DNA from 2 places in the Kitasatospora sp. NPDC127116 genome. Region 1 is predicted to be linked to the other one. Evidence: predicted binding sites of a transcription regulator. Region 1 holds the regulator's gene; the other holds the start of a gene.
The links. Region 1 encodes HrcA, which represses chaperone genes, less so after heat shock. Its sites were predicted from a motif close to TTNGCACTCNGNNNNNCNGAGTGCNAA; they were not measured.

Region 1 (7,279 bases):
CCGTCCGGGGAGACCACCAGCGAGTTGACCCGGCCGAGCTGCCCGGCGGCCAGCCGGCGGCGCTCGGCGCCGTGCAGGTCGGGGGCGAACTCCAGGGCGTCCTCGCCCTCGGCGTCGGACACCCACAGCACGCCCTGGGCGCCGTCCTCGCCCGGCACCACCCGGACCAGCCGCCCGCGCACGCCCGGGGTCTCGTCCAGCACCCGGGCCGGGCCCTCGCGGTGGGTCAGCCAGTGCACGCTGCCGCGCACCACCACGGCGCTGCCCCGGCCGGTGCGGTCGGGGGCGACGGAGTCCAGCCAGTGCGCGGCGGGCACCGGGCGGGGGCGGCGCCCGGCCCGCGGACCGGCGAGGCGGACGTCCAGCCGGCGCGGCTCGGCACCGTCCAGGTCGTCCAGCAGCCAGAGGTCGCCGGCCCGGTGGAGGACCACCCGGGTGCCGTCGGTGGTGGCGCCGCGGGCGTAGAAGCCGTCCGGGTCGGCGGTGTGGCGGCGCAGGTCGGTGCCGTCCGGGCCGCTGGACCACAGCTCGCCGACGCCCTCGTGGTCGGACAGGAAGGCGATCCGGCCGTCCCGCCCACCCGGCCCGGCCACCCACAGCGGGGAGTCCAGCTGCCCGTCCAGCTCCGCGTGGACGCGGACGAACTCGTCCCGGCCCAGCCACAGCTTGCCGGCCCGCCCGCCCCGGTACCGCTTCCACCAGGCCGGGTCGCGACCGTTGACGCTGCTCAGCAGCACCCGGTCCCCGCCCGGCTCGAAGGCGAGCCCGCCGACCGGCCCGTACGGCAGCCGCTGCGGCTCGCCGCCGTCCAGCGGCACGGCGTGCGCCCAGGTGCGGCGGAAACTGGCCTCGCCCGCGGCGGTGGCGGCGATCGGGCGGCCGTCGGCGGTCCAGCCGAGCACCCGGGTCTGGTGGCTGCCCCAGTGGGTGAGCCGGCGCGACGGGCCGCCGTCCACCGGCACCACGTGCACCTCGGGCGCGCCGTCCCGGGTGGAGGTGAAGGCGAGGTGCCGCCCGTCCGGGGAGAACCTCGGGTGGTGGACCGGCAGGTGGTCCGCCGTCAGCCGCCAGGCCCGGCCGCCGTCCAGCGGGGCGAGCCAGAGGTCGTCCTCGGCGACGAAGGCGACCAGGTCGCCGTGCAGGTGGGGATGGCGCAGGTAGGCGCCCGCCGAGCTGTTCGAGGAGGTGCTCAGGGAGTCCGTCACCCGGCCAGCCTAAGCAGGTGCGCGTACGATCCGCGCCGTTTTTCCCAGACTTCCGGCGCCGCCCGCGGAGGGCTGTTACGCCCTCCCGGGAACCGCCCCGCGGGCCGCCCCGACCGCCTGCACGGCAGCCGTCACGACCAGCGGCCGGTGCGCCCGAGCAGCAGCGCGCCGGCGGCCACCCCGGCGGTCGAGGTGCGCAGCACCGAGGAGCCCAGCCGGTACGGCTTGGCGCCCGCCTCGGCGAAGGCGGCCAGCTCCTCCGGGGAGACCCCGCCCTCGGGGCCGACCACCAGCACGATGTCCCCGCCCTCCGGCAGCCCGGCGTGCGCCAGCGGCTCGGCGCCCTCCTCGTGCAGCACGGCGGCGAACGCGGCCCGCGCCAGCACCGGCGCCAGCTGCCGGGTGGTCATCGGCTCGCGGACCTCGGGGAAGCGCAGCCGGCGGGACTGCTTGCCCGCCTCCCGGGCGGTGGCCCGCCACTTGGCGAGCGCCTTGGCGCCGCGCTCGCCCTTCCACTGGGTGATGCAGCGCGAGGCGGACCACGGGATCACCACGTCCACGCCGACCTCGGTCATCGTCTCCACGGCCAGCTCGCCGCGGTCGCCCTTGGGCAGCGCCTGGACGACCACGATCCGCGGCGCGGGCTCCGGCTCCCGGCGCACGGCGGCGACCGTCACGTCGATCGCGTCCTTGCCGAGCACCTCGGCGACCGTGCCGTCCACCCCGAGTCCCAGCCCGTCGGCCAGGGTGACCGCCTCGCCCGGCTCCAGCCGCTTCACCGCGGCCGCGTGCCGCCCCTCCGGGCCGTCCAGGCGCACCACGGCCCCGGGCACGGCGGCGGCGATCCGCTCGGTCTCGACGACGAAGACGGGCGCGGTCATGACGGGGGAACCTCCAGGAGTGGGACGGGAACACGGAAGGGGTGCCGGGATCCCCCGGCACCCCTCCGCGGACGACTACCGGCCGTTGAAGGCGTCCTTCAGGCGGGAGAACAGGCCCTGCTGGCCCGGCGCGAACTGGCCGGACGGCTGCTCCTCGCCGCGCAGCACCGCGAGGCGGCGCAGCAGTTCCTCCTGCTCGGCGTCGAGCTTGGTGGGCGTCTTCACCTCGACATGCACTATCAGGTCGCCCCGGCCGCCGCCGCGCAGGTGGGTGATGCCCCGGCCGTGCAGCGGGATCGACTGGCCGGACTGGGTGCCGGGCCGGATGTCGACCTCCTCCAGGCCGTCCAGGGTCTGCAGCGGCACCCGGGTGCCGAGCGAGGCCGCCGTCATCGGGATGGTGACGGTGCAGTGCAGGTCGTCCCCGCGCCGCTGGAAGATGGTGTGGGTGGTCTCGGCGATCTCGACGTACAGGTCGCCGGCCGGGCCGCCGCCGGGGCCGACCTCGCCCTCGCCGGCCAGCTGGATCCGGGTGCCGTTGTCGACGCCGGCCGGGATCTTGACGGTCAGGGTGCGGCGGGCGCGCACGCGGCCGTCGCCGGCGCACTCCGGGCACGGGGTCGGCACGACGGTGCCGAAGCCCTGGCACTGCGGGCAGGGGCGGGAGGTCATGACCTGGCCCAGGAAGGACCGGGTGACCTGGGAGACCTCGCCCTTGCCGCGACACATGTCACAGGTCTGCGCCGAGGTGCCGGGGGCCGCGCCCTCGCCGCTGCAGGTGGTGCAGGTGACGGCGGTGTCGACCTGGAGTTCCTTGGTGGTGCCGAACGCGGCCTCCTCCAGGGTGATCTCCAGCCGGATCATGGCGTCCTGGCCGCGGCGGGTGCGCGAGCGCGGGCCGCGCTGGCCGGCCGCGGCGCCGAAGAAGGCGTCCATGATGTCGGAGAAGCCGAAGCCCGCCGCGCCGGCGCCGAAGCCGCCGGCACCGCCGCCGCCCGGGGACAGCGGGTCCCCGCCGAGGTCGTAGACCTGACGCTTCTGCGGGTCGGAGAGCACCTCGTAGGCGGCGTTGATCTCCTTGAACCGCTCCTGCGTCTTCGGGTCCGGGTTGACGTCCGGGTGCAGTTCGCGTGCCAGGCGCCGGAACGCCTTCTTGATCTCGTCCTGCCCCGCATCCCGTCGGACGCCGAGTACCGCGTAGTAGTCCGTGGCCACCAAATGCTCCGCTTGTTCCGCCTGTAGTAGTGCTGCGACTGGACGCCACCGTTAAAAATTCTAACGGTGGCCCTTGCTAGGACTCGGCCAGGATCTGGCCCACGTACCGTGCCACCGCTCGCACCGCCCCCATTGTGCCGGGGTAGTCCATCCGGGTCGGACCGATCACACCCAGTTTCGCCACGCTCTCGTCGCCCGAACCGTAGCCGACCGAAACGATCGAGGTGGAATTCAGCCCTTCATAGGCGTTCTCCCGCCCGATCCGGACCGTCATCGCGGCGTCCGCGGTCTCACCCAGGAGGCGGAGCAGGATGACCTGCTCCTCCAGGGCCTCCAGCACCGGCTGGATGGTGAGCGGGAAGTCGTGCCCGAAGCGGGTCAGGTTGGCCGTGCCGGCCAGCATGATCCGCTCCTCGTTCTGCTCGGCGAGCGTCTCGAACAGGGTCGCCAGGACCGTGCTGACCGTCGGCCGGTCGGCCTGCTCGAACAGCGCCGGCAGTTCCTCCAGCAGCCCCGGGACCTCCGGGAGGCGCCGGCCGGCGGCTCTCGCGTTGATCCGGGCCCGCAGGTCCGCCAGCACCGTCTCGCCGACCGAGCCCGGGCAGTCGACCATCCGCTGCTCGACCCGGCCGGTGTTGGTGATCAGTACCAGCATCACCTTGGCCGGGGCCAGCGCCACCAGCTCGATGTGCCGGACGGTGGAGCGCGTCAGCGAGGGGTACTGCACCACCGCGACCTGCCGGGTCAGCTGGGCGAGCAGCCGCACGGTGCGGGCGACCACGTCGTCCAGGTCGACCGCGCCGTCCAGGAAGTGCCGGATGGCCCGGCGCTCGGGGGCGCTCATCGGCTTGATCTCGGCGAGCTTGTCGACGAAGAGGCGGTACCCCTTGTCGGTCGGGATGCGGCCGGCGCTGGTGTGCGGCTGGTGGATGTAGCCCTCCTCCTCCAGCGCCGCCATGTCGTTGCGGACGGTCGCCGGCGAGACCCCGAGGTTGTGCCGTTCCACCAGGGCCTTGGAGCCGACCGGCTCCTCGGTGCCCACGTAGTCCTGCACGATCGCGCGGAGTACGGCGAGCTTGCGTTCGTCCAGCTGGCGGACCTCACCGGCCATGGGGCACGCACCTCCGTCTTCGCACGTTGTCCGACTGTGTCCCTCACTGCTGCGGGCCGCTCCGGGAGGCCCCCGGTCTTGGCACTCTGAACGTACGAGTGCCAGAACCGTACCTGCCAGTGTAAGGCCCGGGTCCTACGGCAGGAACGGCCCGAGGGGCGTGATCCTCCCCGCAGTTCCGGACACGGCCCGCGGGGCCCCGGCGGTTCGATCCTCCCGGCACCGGGGTGGTGCCGGGAGGCCGTCCGGGTGGCAGCATCGAAAGCGACGGCGAACGGAGGAGCAAGCGATGTCGAGCTCGGGCCAGCACACCCGTTTCGCGCCCGACCGCGGCCTGACCGGCCGCATGGTCGCGACGATGTTCGTGATCGGGTTGCTGTACGTCGGTTTCACCGGCCTGCTGATCGCGCTGCTGCGCGGCGCCTGGCCACTGATCGTCCTGATCTCCGGCGGGCTGTTCGTGGCCCAGTTCTGGTTCAGCGACAAGATCACCGAACGGGCGATGGGCGCCCGCCAGGTGTCCCCGGAAGAGTTCCCCCAACTCCACGGCACCGTCGACCGGCTCTGCGCCCTGGCCGACATGCCCAAACCGCGGGTGGCGGTCGCCGACAACGACATGCCGAACGCCTTCGCCACCGGCCGCAACCCGCAGAACGCGGTGATCTGCGTGACCACCGGGCTGCTGCGCCGGCTGGAACCGGAGGAGCTGGAGGGAGTCCTCGCGCACGAGCTGTCGCACGTCGCCCACCGGGACGTCGCGGTGATGACGATCGCCGGGTTCCTCGGCGTCCTCGCCGGGGCGATGACCCGGATCGCCGTGTACGGCGGGTTCATGGGCGGCGGGCGCAACAACAACGACCAGAACGCCGCCATCCTGGCGCTGATCATCCCGCTGGTGTCGATCGTCGTCTACGCGATCAGCTTCCTGCTCACCCGGCTGCTCTCCCGCTACCGCGAACTGGCCGCCGACCGGGCCGCCGCCCAGCTCACCGGCCGGCCCAGCGCCCTGGCCTCGGCGCTCACCAAGGTGACCGGGCAGATCGCGGCCATCCCCAGCAAGGACCTGCGCCAGGCGCAGCCGTACAACGCCTTCTACTTCGCCCCCGCGCTGAGCGCCCGGGAGGCCGCCTCGCAGCTGTTCTCCACCCACCCCAGCCTGGAGAAGCGGCTGGAGCAGCTGGCGAGGATCTCCGAGCAGCTCGGCCACTGAACCCGCCGAGCCCCTGACGCGAAAGGACCGCCGTGGGAATCCTGGACACCCTGTTCGGCCGCACCAAGCCCGTCAAGCCCGACCTCGACCAGCTGTTCGGCGTGCCGTCCGCCGCGCTCACCCTGGAGGCCGGGGCCGGGTTCACCCCCACCGGGCTCGGCTCGGTCTGCTTCGCGGCCGTCGAGGGCGCGGCCTTCGTCCAGGTCGAGCAGCAGGTCCGGGCCCTGCTGGACGCCGACACCGAGCGCGGCGGCGTCCCGGTGGAGGCCTCCAAGGACGACTACGGCTACTCCTGGCTGCTCGCCCGGCACCGGCCCGACGAACTGCCGGAGCTGGTCAACGACCTGCACGCGGTCAACAGCGAGCTGGAGGCGAACGGCTTCGGGCCGCAGCTGCTCTGCTCGCTGGTCGCCTTCCGCGATCCGCAGGGGCGGTCGCTGGCCCTGGTCTACCTCTACAAGCGCGGGACGTTCTATCCCTTCGCCCCGATGCCCGGCGGCGGGGAGAAGCGCAACAGCCCGCTGGAGCTGCAGGTCAACGCGATGCTGGGGAACGACCTGCGGCTGGAGAAGGACCTGAGCCGCTGGTTCCCGGTCTGGGGCGCGCCGGGCCTCTGACACACCGTCCGCCGTCCCTATGATCACCCGTATGCGCAGCCGCCAGTACGGACCCGACCTGACCCCGCCGTGGAAGAAACAGCGGCCCGCCCCGGAGGTGCCCGCCGAGCGGGACCTGGTGGTCGAGGAGGCGGCGACCGGCTTCTGCGGGGCGGTGGTGCGCTGCGAGAAGACCGCCGAGGGGTTCACCGTCACCCTGGAGGACCGGTTCGGCAAGCACCGGGTGTTCCCGCTGGTGCCGCGCGGCTTCCTGCTGGAGGGCCGGGCCGTCACCCTGGTCCGCCCGGCCGGCCCGGCTCCCGCCCGGACGCCGGGCCGCACCGCCTCCGGCTCCGTCGCCGTCCCGAACGCCCGCGCCCGGGTCGCCCGCGAGTCCCGGATCTACGTCGAGGGCCGGCACGACGCCGAGCTGGTCGAGCGGGTCTGGGGCGACGACCTGCGGATCGAGGGCGTCGTCGTCGAGTACCTGCGCGGCATCGACGACCTGCCCGCGATCGTCGCCGACTTCGCGCCCGGCCCCGGCCGCCGCCTCGGCGTCCTGGTCGACCACCTGCTGCCGGGGACGAAGGAGCACCGCATCGCCGCCCGGGTCACCGGCGACTCGGTGCTGGTCGTCGGCCACCCCTACATCGACATCTGGCAGGCCGTGAAGCCCTCCAGCGTGGGCATCCCCGGCTGGCCCGCCGTCCCGCGGGGCGAGGACTGGAAGGAGGGCACCTGCCGCCGCCTCGGCTGGCCGGTGGACACCCCGGCGGCCTGGAAGCACATCCTGTCGAAGGTGGACAGCTACAAGGACCTGGAACCCGAACTGCTGGGCCGGGTGGAGGAACTGATCGACTTTACGGCCCTGCCGGGTCAGGAGTAGGTCCGGAACTCCGAGGTGTCCAGCGTGATGTCGAGCAGATCCAGCGGAATCGACTCGCCGAACTTCGCGGTCCGCTCGACCGCGTAGTCCGGCAGCCCGGAGGCCGCCGCTCGACTCGGCTCGGTGAGCAGCACACAGACACCCTTGATCGGGTCGACAATCAGATATGCGGGAA
Region 2 (7,279 bases), on a different contig from region 1:
TGCACCGTGCCGCCTCCCGCCCCGCCGCGATCGGTGGTGGTCCCGTCCGTCGCGCCGTCCGCCGAGTGTCCTGCGGCTGCGTGGTTCGCCGCAGTGCCTGTCCGCTGGTCCCCGAGGTGCTCCACTCCTCCATGGTGCAACCTCGGGACCGTAACGTCACACGCCTGTGCGGCACCCGCTCCGGGAACCGCCGGCGGCACGCCGCACCCGGCGGCGCCGCCGGTGGTCAGCGGACCAGGCCCCAGCGGAAACCCAGCGCCACCGCGTGCGCCCGGTCGGAGGCCCCGAGCTTCTTGAACAGCCGTCGGGCGTGGGTCTTGACGGTGTCCTCGGAGAGGAACAGTTCACGGCCGATCTCGGCGTTGCTGCGGCCGTGGCTCATGCCCTCCAGCACCTGGATCTCACGCGCCGTCAGCGTCGGCGCCGCGCCCATGTCGGGGCTGCGCAGCCGGCGCGGGGCGAGCCGCCAGGTCGGGTCGGCGAGGGCCTGGGTGACGGTGGCCCGCAGCTCGGCGCGCGAGGCGTCCTTGTGCAGGTACCCGCGGGCGCCGGCGGCCACCGCGAGCGCGACGCCGTCGAGGTCCTCGGCGACGGTGAGCATGATGATCCGCGCGCCGGGGTCGGCGGACAGCAGCCGCCGGACCGTCTCGACCCCGCCGAGGCCGGGCATCCGGACGTCCATCAGAACGAGATCGGAGCGGTCGGCCACCCAGCGGCGGAGGACCTCCTCCCCGTTCGTCGCGGTGGTGACCCGGTCCACACCGGGTACGGTCGCGACCGCGCGGCGAAGCGCCTCGCGGGCGAGCGGGGAATCGTCGCAAACGAGAACGGAAGTCATGACCGTCGTCCTCCGCAGCTGATCCGCGTCACGTTGAGCCTCCTGGCTGGTACGAACCTCTCCGACACGGCCGATCGGCGACAGACTCCGTCCTGATCGCCCCAACCTGCCCGCGATCGTTCCCGACGTCCGGCGCCCGCTAACCGCCTCCGCACTTCCAACGACCGTCACTCGAATGAGTTACGGCCTTCGGGGCCATCTCCACCACTGTACGTGGCCAACCCATTACCGATCAGCCGCATCGCGGTGCACACGCCGCACTTTTGCGCAGCTCGCGCGCGGTGGGCGTACGACCCGCACACCGATTCGGCACGTCGCGCGCCCGTCGGCCACCCGATTGCCACGCCCGCGCCCGGCGGAGCCCTTGCCCACTATGCCCGTTTTTATAGCTTTCGTATGGTCATTGACTGTTGTGCCAGTGTGTGGGTGACTTGTCCATGGAGTTGCCTTAAGTCATATTTCCAGGTGTCCACACCAGTGCATCGAAGCCCCGCCGCACCGCTCGGCAGCAGCCCCGCCGAACGCCCGGCCGACGGCCGACAGCCTCTGAAGGGAATGAGCCATGGCAGATTTCTCCCGCCTCCCCGGTCCCAACGCGGACCTCTGGGACTGGCAGCTCTCCGCAGCCTGCCGTGGCGTGGACAGCTCGCTCTTCTTCCACCCCGAGGGCGAGCGCGGGGCCGCGCGCAGTTCGCGCGAGGCCAGCGCCAAGGAGGTCTGCATGCGCTGCCCGGTGATCGCCGAGTGCGCGGCGCACGCGCTGGCGGTCCGTGAGCCGTACGGCGTCTGGGGCGGGATGACCGAGGACGAGCGCGAGGAGATGCTGGGGCGCTCGCGGCACCGACTGGTCGAGGTCCCGCTGGCCCCGCCGGCGGTCGCCCAGCGCTAGACCCGACTCCGTGAGCGCCGTGAAGAAACGTTCCTTCGCGGCGCTTCAGCCTTCTGGCTCACCCTACGTACCGGACCCCCGCGGCCCCGTCACCCACCGTCAGCGATCGGCGGCCGCCCCCGCCAGCCGCTCCAGCATCAGCGCCACGGCCGGCACCTCCGCCAGGTCCGGCAGGGTCAGCGCGACCACCTGGCGCACCGCGGGCGCCCCGGAGGCCGTGTGCACCGGCACCGTCGACACGCCGTCAGGACGCACCGACCGGAGCGCCAGCCGGGGCAGCACCGCCACCCCCAGCCCGGCCGCCACCAGGCCGACCACCGCCGGGTAGTCGTCCGTCGCGAAGTCGATCCGCGGCTCGAAGCCCGCCCCGGCGCACAGCTCCACCAGGTGCCCCCGGCACTGCGGGCAGCCGGCGATCCACTGCTCCCCCGCCAGCTCGGCCAGCCCCACCGCCCCGCCCCGCCCCGCCAGCCCGTGGCCGGCGGGCAGCAGGCCCACCAGCGGGTCGTCCAGCAGCGGGGTGACCACCAGATCGGACCAGTCGGACCCCGCGGTCAGCTGCTGCGCCTCCAGATTGGCCTCGGCCCGGGCCTCGCGCGGCGTGCCGTGGGCCGGCGCCGGGAGCGCGACGGCGCCGTCGGACTGCGGGTAGCGGAAGGCCAGCGCGATCTCGCACTCGCCGCCGCGCAGCATCGCCAGCGACTCCGGCGGCTCCGCCTCGACCAGCGACACGCGCACCCCCGGATGGCCGTCCCGCAGGCGGGCGACCGCGGGCGGCACCAGGGTGGAACTCGCGGTCGGGAAGGAGACCAGCCGCACCCGCCCGGCCCGCAGCCCGGCGATCGCGGCCACCTCCTCCTCGGCGGCCGAGAGCCCGGCGAGGATTCCGGTGGCATGCTTGAGCAGGACCCGGCCGGCCTCGCTGAGCTGCATCCCGCGGCCCGAGCGGACCACCAGCGGGGTGTCCACCGACTTCTCCAGCGCCTTCATCTGCTGGCTGATGGCGGGCTGCGTACACCCCAGCTCGCGGGCGGCGGCGGAGAAGGAGCCGGTGCGGGCGACGGCACGCAGGACGCGCAGATGGCGGGCCTCGATCATGCCTCAGTTATAAGGCAATCTTTGCATTCTGCAAAATTCTACTGATAGTTGAACGGTGAAGGTGAACGCCGGAGGCCCGGCCCGCCACCCCTCGCGGGGCGCGGACCGGGCCTCCGGTCAGGCGTCGGAGCCTCAGTGCGAGTGGCCGTGGCCGTGGCCGTGGCCGTTGTCGGCCTCCTCCTCCTTCTTCTCCACCACGAGGGTCTCGGTGGTGAGAAGCAGGGAGGCGATCGAGGCGGCGTTCTCCAGGGCGGAGCGGGTGACCTTGACCGGGTCGATGACGCCGGCCTTCACCAGGTCGCCGTACTCACCGGTGGCGGCGTTGTAGCCCTGGCCGGCCTCCAGCTCGGAGACCTTGGAGGTGATGACGTAGCCCTCCAGGCCGGCGTTCTGGGCGATCCAGCGCAGCGGCTCGTGCAGCGCCTTGCGGACGACCGCGACACCGGTCGCCTCGTCGCCCGACAGGCCCAGGCCACCGTCCAGCACCTTGGCGGCGTGGACCAGGGAGGCGCCACCGCCGGCGACGATGCCCTCCTCGACCGCGGCACGGGTCGCCGAGATGGCGTCCTCCAGGCGGTGCTTGCGCTCCTTCAGCTCCACCTCGGTGGCGGCGCCGACCTTGATGACGCAGACGCCGCCGGCCAGCTTGGCCAGGCGCTCCTGCAGCTTCTCGCGGTCCCAGTCGGAGTCGGTCGCGGCGATCTCGCCCTTGATCTGGGCGACGCGGCCGGCCACGGCCTCGGAGTCACCGGCGCCGTCGACGACGGTGGTCTCGTCCTTGGTGATGGTCACGCGGCGGGCGGTGCCCAGCACGTCCAGGCCGACCTGGTCGAGCTTGAGGCCGACCTCCTCGGAGATGACCGTGCCGCCGGTCAGGACGGCCAGGTCGCCGAGGATCGCCTTGCGGCGGTCGCCGAAGCCCGGGGCCTTGACGGCGACGGCGTTGAAGGTGCCGCGGATCTTGTTGACGACCAGGGTCGACAGCGCCTCGCCGTCGACGTCCTCGGCGATGATCAGCAGCGGCTTGGAGGCACCGCCCTGGAGGATCTTCTCCAGCAGCGGCAGCAGCTCCTGGATGGAGGAGATCTTGCCCTGGTTGATCAGGATGTACGGGTCCTCCAGGACCGCCTCCTGCCGCTCCGCGTCGGTGACGAAGTACGGCGACAGGTAGCCCTTGTCGAACTGCATGCCCTCGGTGAAGTCCAGCTCCACGCCGAAGGTGTTCGACTCCTCGACGGTGATGACACCGTCCTTGCCGACCTTGTCGATCGCCTCGGCGATCAGCTCGCCGACCTGGGTGTCCTGGGCGGAGAGCGACGCGACGGCGGCGACGTCGTCCTTGCCCTCGATCTCGCGGGCGATCGAGAGCAGGTGCTCGGAGACGGCGGCGACGGCCTTGTCGATGCCCTTCTTCAGGGCGGCCGGGCCGGCACCGGCGGCGACGTTGCGCAGACCCTCGTTGACCAGGGCCTGGGCCAGCACGGTGGCGGTGGTGGTGCCGTCACCCGCGACGTCGTTGGTCTTGGTGGCGACCTCCTTGACGAGCTGCGCGCCAAGGTTCTCGTACGGGTCGTCCAGCTCGACCTCGCGGGCGATGGTGACACCGTCGTTGGTGATGGTCGGGGCGCCGAACTTCTTGTCGATGACGACGTTGCGGCCCTTGGGGCCGATGGTCACCTTGACGGTGTCGGCCAGCTTGTTGACACCGCGCTCCAGCGAGCGGCGGGCGTCCTCGTCGAACTGCAGGATCTTCGCCATGTTCCCTATTCCCTCGGGGCTGCGGCCGGCCCACCGGCCGCCGAACTACGTGAACCAACAACCACGCCCCGGGCCCCTGTCACTTGGGACACGGATCCGGGGCGGGTCGGAACGTCTTACTTCTCGATGATCGCGAGGACGTCGCGGGCGGAGAGCACCAGGTACTCCTCGCCCTGGTACTTCACCTCGGTGCCGCCGTACTTCGAGTACAGGACGATGTCACCCACGGCGACGTCGAGCGGCAGACGCTGGCCGTCCTCGAAGCGGCCCGGGCCGACGGCCAGGACGACGCCCTCCTGGGGCTTCTCCTTGGCGGTGTCCGGGATAACCAGGCCGGAGGCCGTGGTGGTCTCGGCGTCGAGCGGCTGGACCACAATGCGGTCCTCGAGCGGCTTGATGGCAACCTTGCTGCTGGTGGTCACGTCCGAGCTCCCCTTCGGAGATTACGGGGTTTTCTAACGGGTAGGGCGATCCTGCGGGCCTGCCGTCGCGGGGGTCAGACACACATCGTCGCGTTAGCACTCTCCCGGTGGGGAGTGCCAAGGACGACCATAGGGCCGTGTTAGCACTCAGTCAACCAGAGTGCCAACGACGCGCCCTGGGACTCCCGGTTCCGCGGGTGAGCAGCCGCACTCGTGTGCGCCCCGGCCCGGCCCCCGCGGACTCCTGCCGTGACCTCGATCCCGGTGCGTCCGACCCCTGTGCGCGGGCCCGTCGCACCCGTCGGCCGGCCCGCCGACGGACCCGCCGCCCCGCCCACCGGAAGTCGAGCGGGCGTCCGGATTCCCGTACCCATGTACGGACGGCGCTCCCTCGGGCAGACTCCTGCCATGACGGACACCCCGGTACGCGTCGGCCCCTCCGGCGCGAAGGACGCCCCGCCCGCGCCGCCGCTCGTCCCGGGGGCGTTCCGGTGATCCGAGCGGCCGCCCCGTCCGCGCCGCCGCGGATCCACTGGGCGGCGGACCTGGTGCTCGCCGCGGTGGTGCTCGCGGTGACCGCCGTCGCGGTGTTCCTCGGATCGCTCGTGCTCAACGTGCTGAAGCTGCTCGCCCTGTACGGCCCCGGGACGGTGGCCCTGGACGTCTTCGGCGTCGTGGTCCTGCTCGTGCTGCTGACCCTGACCTTCCGGGGCACCCGGCGGCTCGGCTACCGGATCACGCCGTACGCCGCGGTGGCCGCGGCACCGCTGGGCGTGCTCGTGGGCTGGCTCGCCTCCGGCATCCCCGTCATCGGCCGGTGACCGCCGCACCGCTGCGGTGACCGACCGGCCGAGCGGCGAGAATGGCCCCCGTGGACACCGAGAACCTCCAGCCGCTGCTGACGCCCGAGGGCCAGGCCCTGCTCGCCGAACTGCGCGAGTTCACCCCCGAGGAGGAGCTGGCGCTGGCGACCCGCCTGCGCCGGGAGCATCCGGCGGAGCTGGTCTCGGCGGCCTTCGGGCAGGCGCGGCTGCGGCAGCGGGCGCGGGCGAAGTTCGGGGCGGACGCCGACCTGATGTACTTCACGCCCAACGGGGTCGAGCAGTCCACCCGGCGCAGCGTGGCCGAGTGGCGGGCGCAGCGGTTCGCCGCGCTGGGCGTCCGACGGCTGGCGGACCTGTGCTGCGGCATCGGCGGGGACGTGCTGGCGCTGGCCCGGGCGGGCATCGAGGTGCTGGCCGTCGACAAGGACCCGGCGGCCTGCGCCGCCACCGCGGCCAACGCCGCCGCCCTGGGCCTGTCCGAGCTGGTCGAGGTGCGCTGCGCGGACGTCGCCGAGGTGGACGTCACCGGCTACGACGCGGTGTTCACCGACCCGGCCCGGCGCACCTCGCGCGGCCGGGTGTTCGACCCGGAGGCGTACGCCCCGCCGCTCTCCTGGGCGATCGAGGCCGGCCGGCGGACCCCGATCGGCGCGCTGAAGGTCGCGCCGGGCATCCCGCACGAGGCCGTGCCGCGGGACGCCGAGGCCGAGTGGGTCTCCGACCACGGCGACGTCAAGGAGGCGGTGCTCTGGTTCGGCACCAGGGCCGCGAGCCCGCACCGCGCCACCCTGCTGCCGCAGGGCGCCAGCCTGACCGGCGGCGACCTGCCCGACCCGCCGGCCGGCCCGGTCGGGCGGTACCTGTACGAGCCGGACGGCGCGGTGATCCGGGCCCACCTGGTGGCCGAGGTGGCCGGGCAGGTGGGCGGCCGGCTGATCGACCCGAAGATCGCCTACCTGACCTCGGACGAGCTGGTCGCCACCCCGTACGCGCACGCCTTCGAGCTCACCGACGTGCTGCCGTTCCACATCAAGAAGCTGAAGGCGCTGCTGCGCGAGCGGGCGGTCGGCACGGTGGTGATCAAGAAGCGCGGGATGGCGATCACCCCGGAGGAGCTGCGCCGCCAGCTCAAGCCCTCCGGGCCGAACAGCGTCACGGTGATCCTCAGCCGCACCGACAACGGGCCGCTGATGATGCTGGGACAGCCGGTCGCGGCGTCCTAGGGGGTCGACCCGCGGCCTCGGTCACACGGGTGGCTGGATGTAGTCCTCCAGCCGCGCCACCGAGAAGCCCTGCTCCTGTATCCGGGCCAGCAGGTCGCCGAACATCTGGGTCATCGTGGCGCCCTTGAGCTCCTTGGGGCCGCGGAAGTGCGCCAGGATTATGTCGCCGGGCTTCAGCTGCTTGTCCCCCGCCTGGTACTGCATGTCGTGGATCTGCATCGACTCGC

Region 2: groES (co-chaperone GroES) is a predicted target of HrcA. The motif match lies at 5,146-5,172, and genes of this name have one in related genera.

What each region holds. Positions count from the first base shown of each region.
Region 1 is NZ_JBHXTL010000002.1:69,810-77,088, forward strand. It holds gene ACFVHV_RS01380 (PDZ domain-containing protein) at 1-1,205, opposite strand, end outside; gene ACFVHV_RS01385 (16S rRNA (uracil(1498)-N(3))-methyltransferase) at 1,337-2,086, opposite strand; gene dnaJ (molecular chaperone DnaJ) at 2,162-3,301, opposite strand; gene hrcA (heat-inducible transcriptional repressor HrcA) at 3,378-4,412, opposite strand; gene htpX (zinc metalloprotease HtpX) at 4,702-5,622, shown strand; gene ACFVHV_RS01405 (hypothetical protein) at 5,655-6,239, shown strand; gene ACFVHV_RS01410 (DUF3097 domain-containing protein) at 6,271-7,104, shown strand; gene ACFVHV_RS01415 (Uma2 family endonuclease) at 7,095-7,279, opposite strand, start outside.
Region 2 is NZ_JBHXTL010000128.1:7,757-15,035, reverse strand. It holds gene ACFVHV_RS35380 (response regulator transcription factor) at 227-838, opposite strand; gene ACFVHV_RS35375 (WhiB family transcriptional regulator) at 1,401-1,727, shown strand; gene ACFVHV_RS35370 (LysR family transcriptional regulator) at 1,827-2,825, opposite strand; gene groL (chaperonin GroEL) at 2,958-4,583, opposite strand; gene groES (co-chaperone GroES) at 4,700-5,005, opposite strand; gene ACFVHV_RS35355 (hypothetical protein) at 5,497-5,826, shown strand; gene ACFVHV_RS35350 (class I SAM-dependent methyltransferase) at 5,868-7,052, shown strand; gene ACFVHV_RS35345 (polysaccharide deacetylase family protein) at 7,074-7,279, opposite strand, start outside.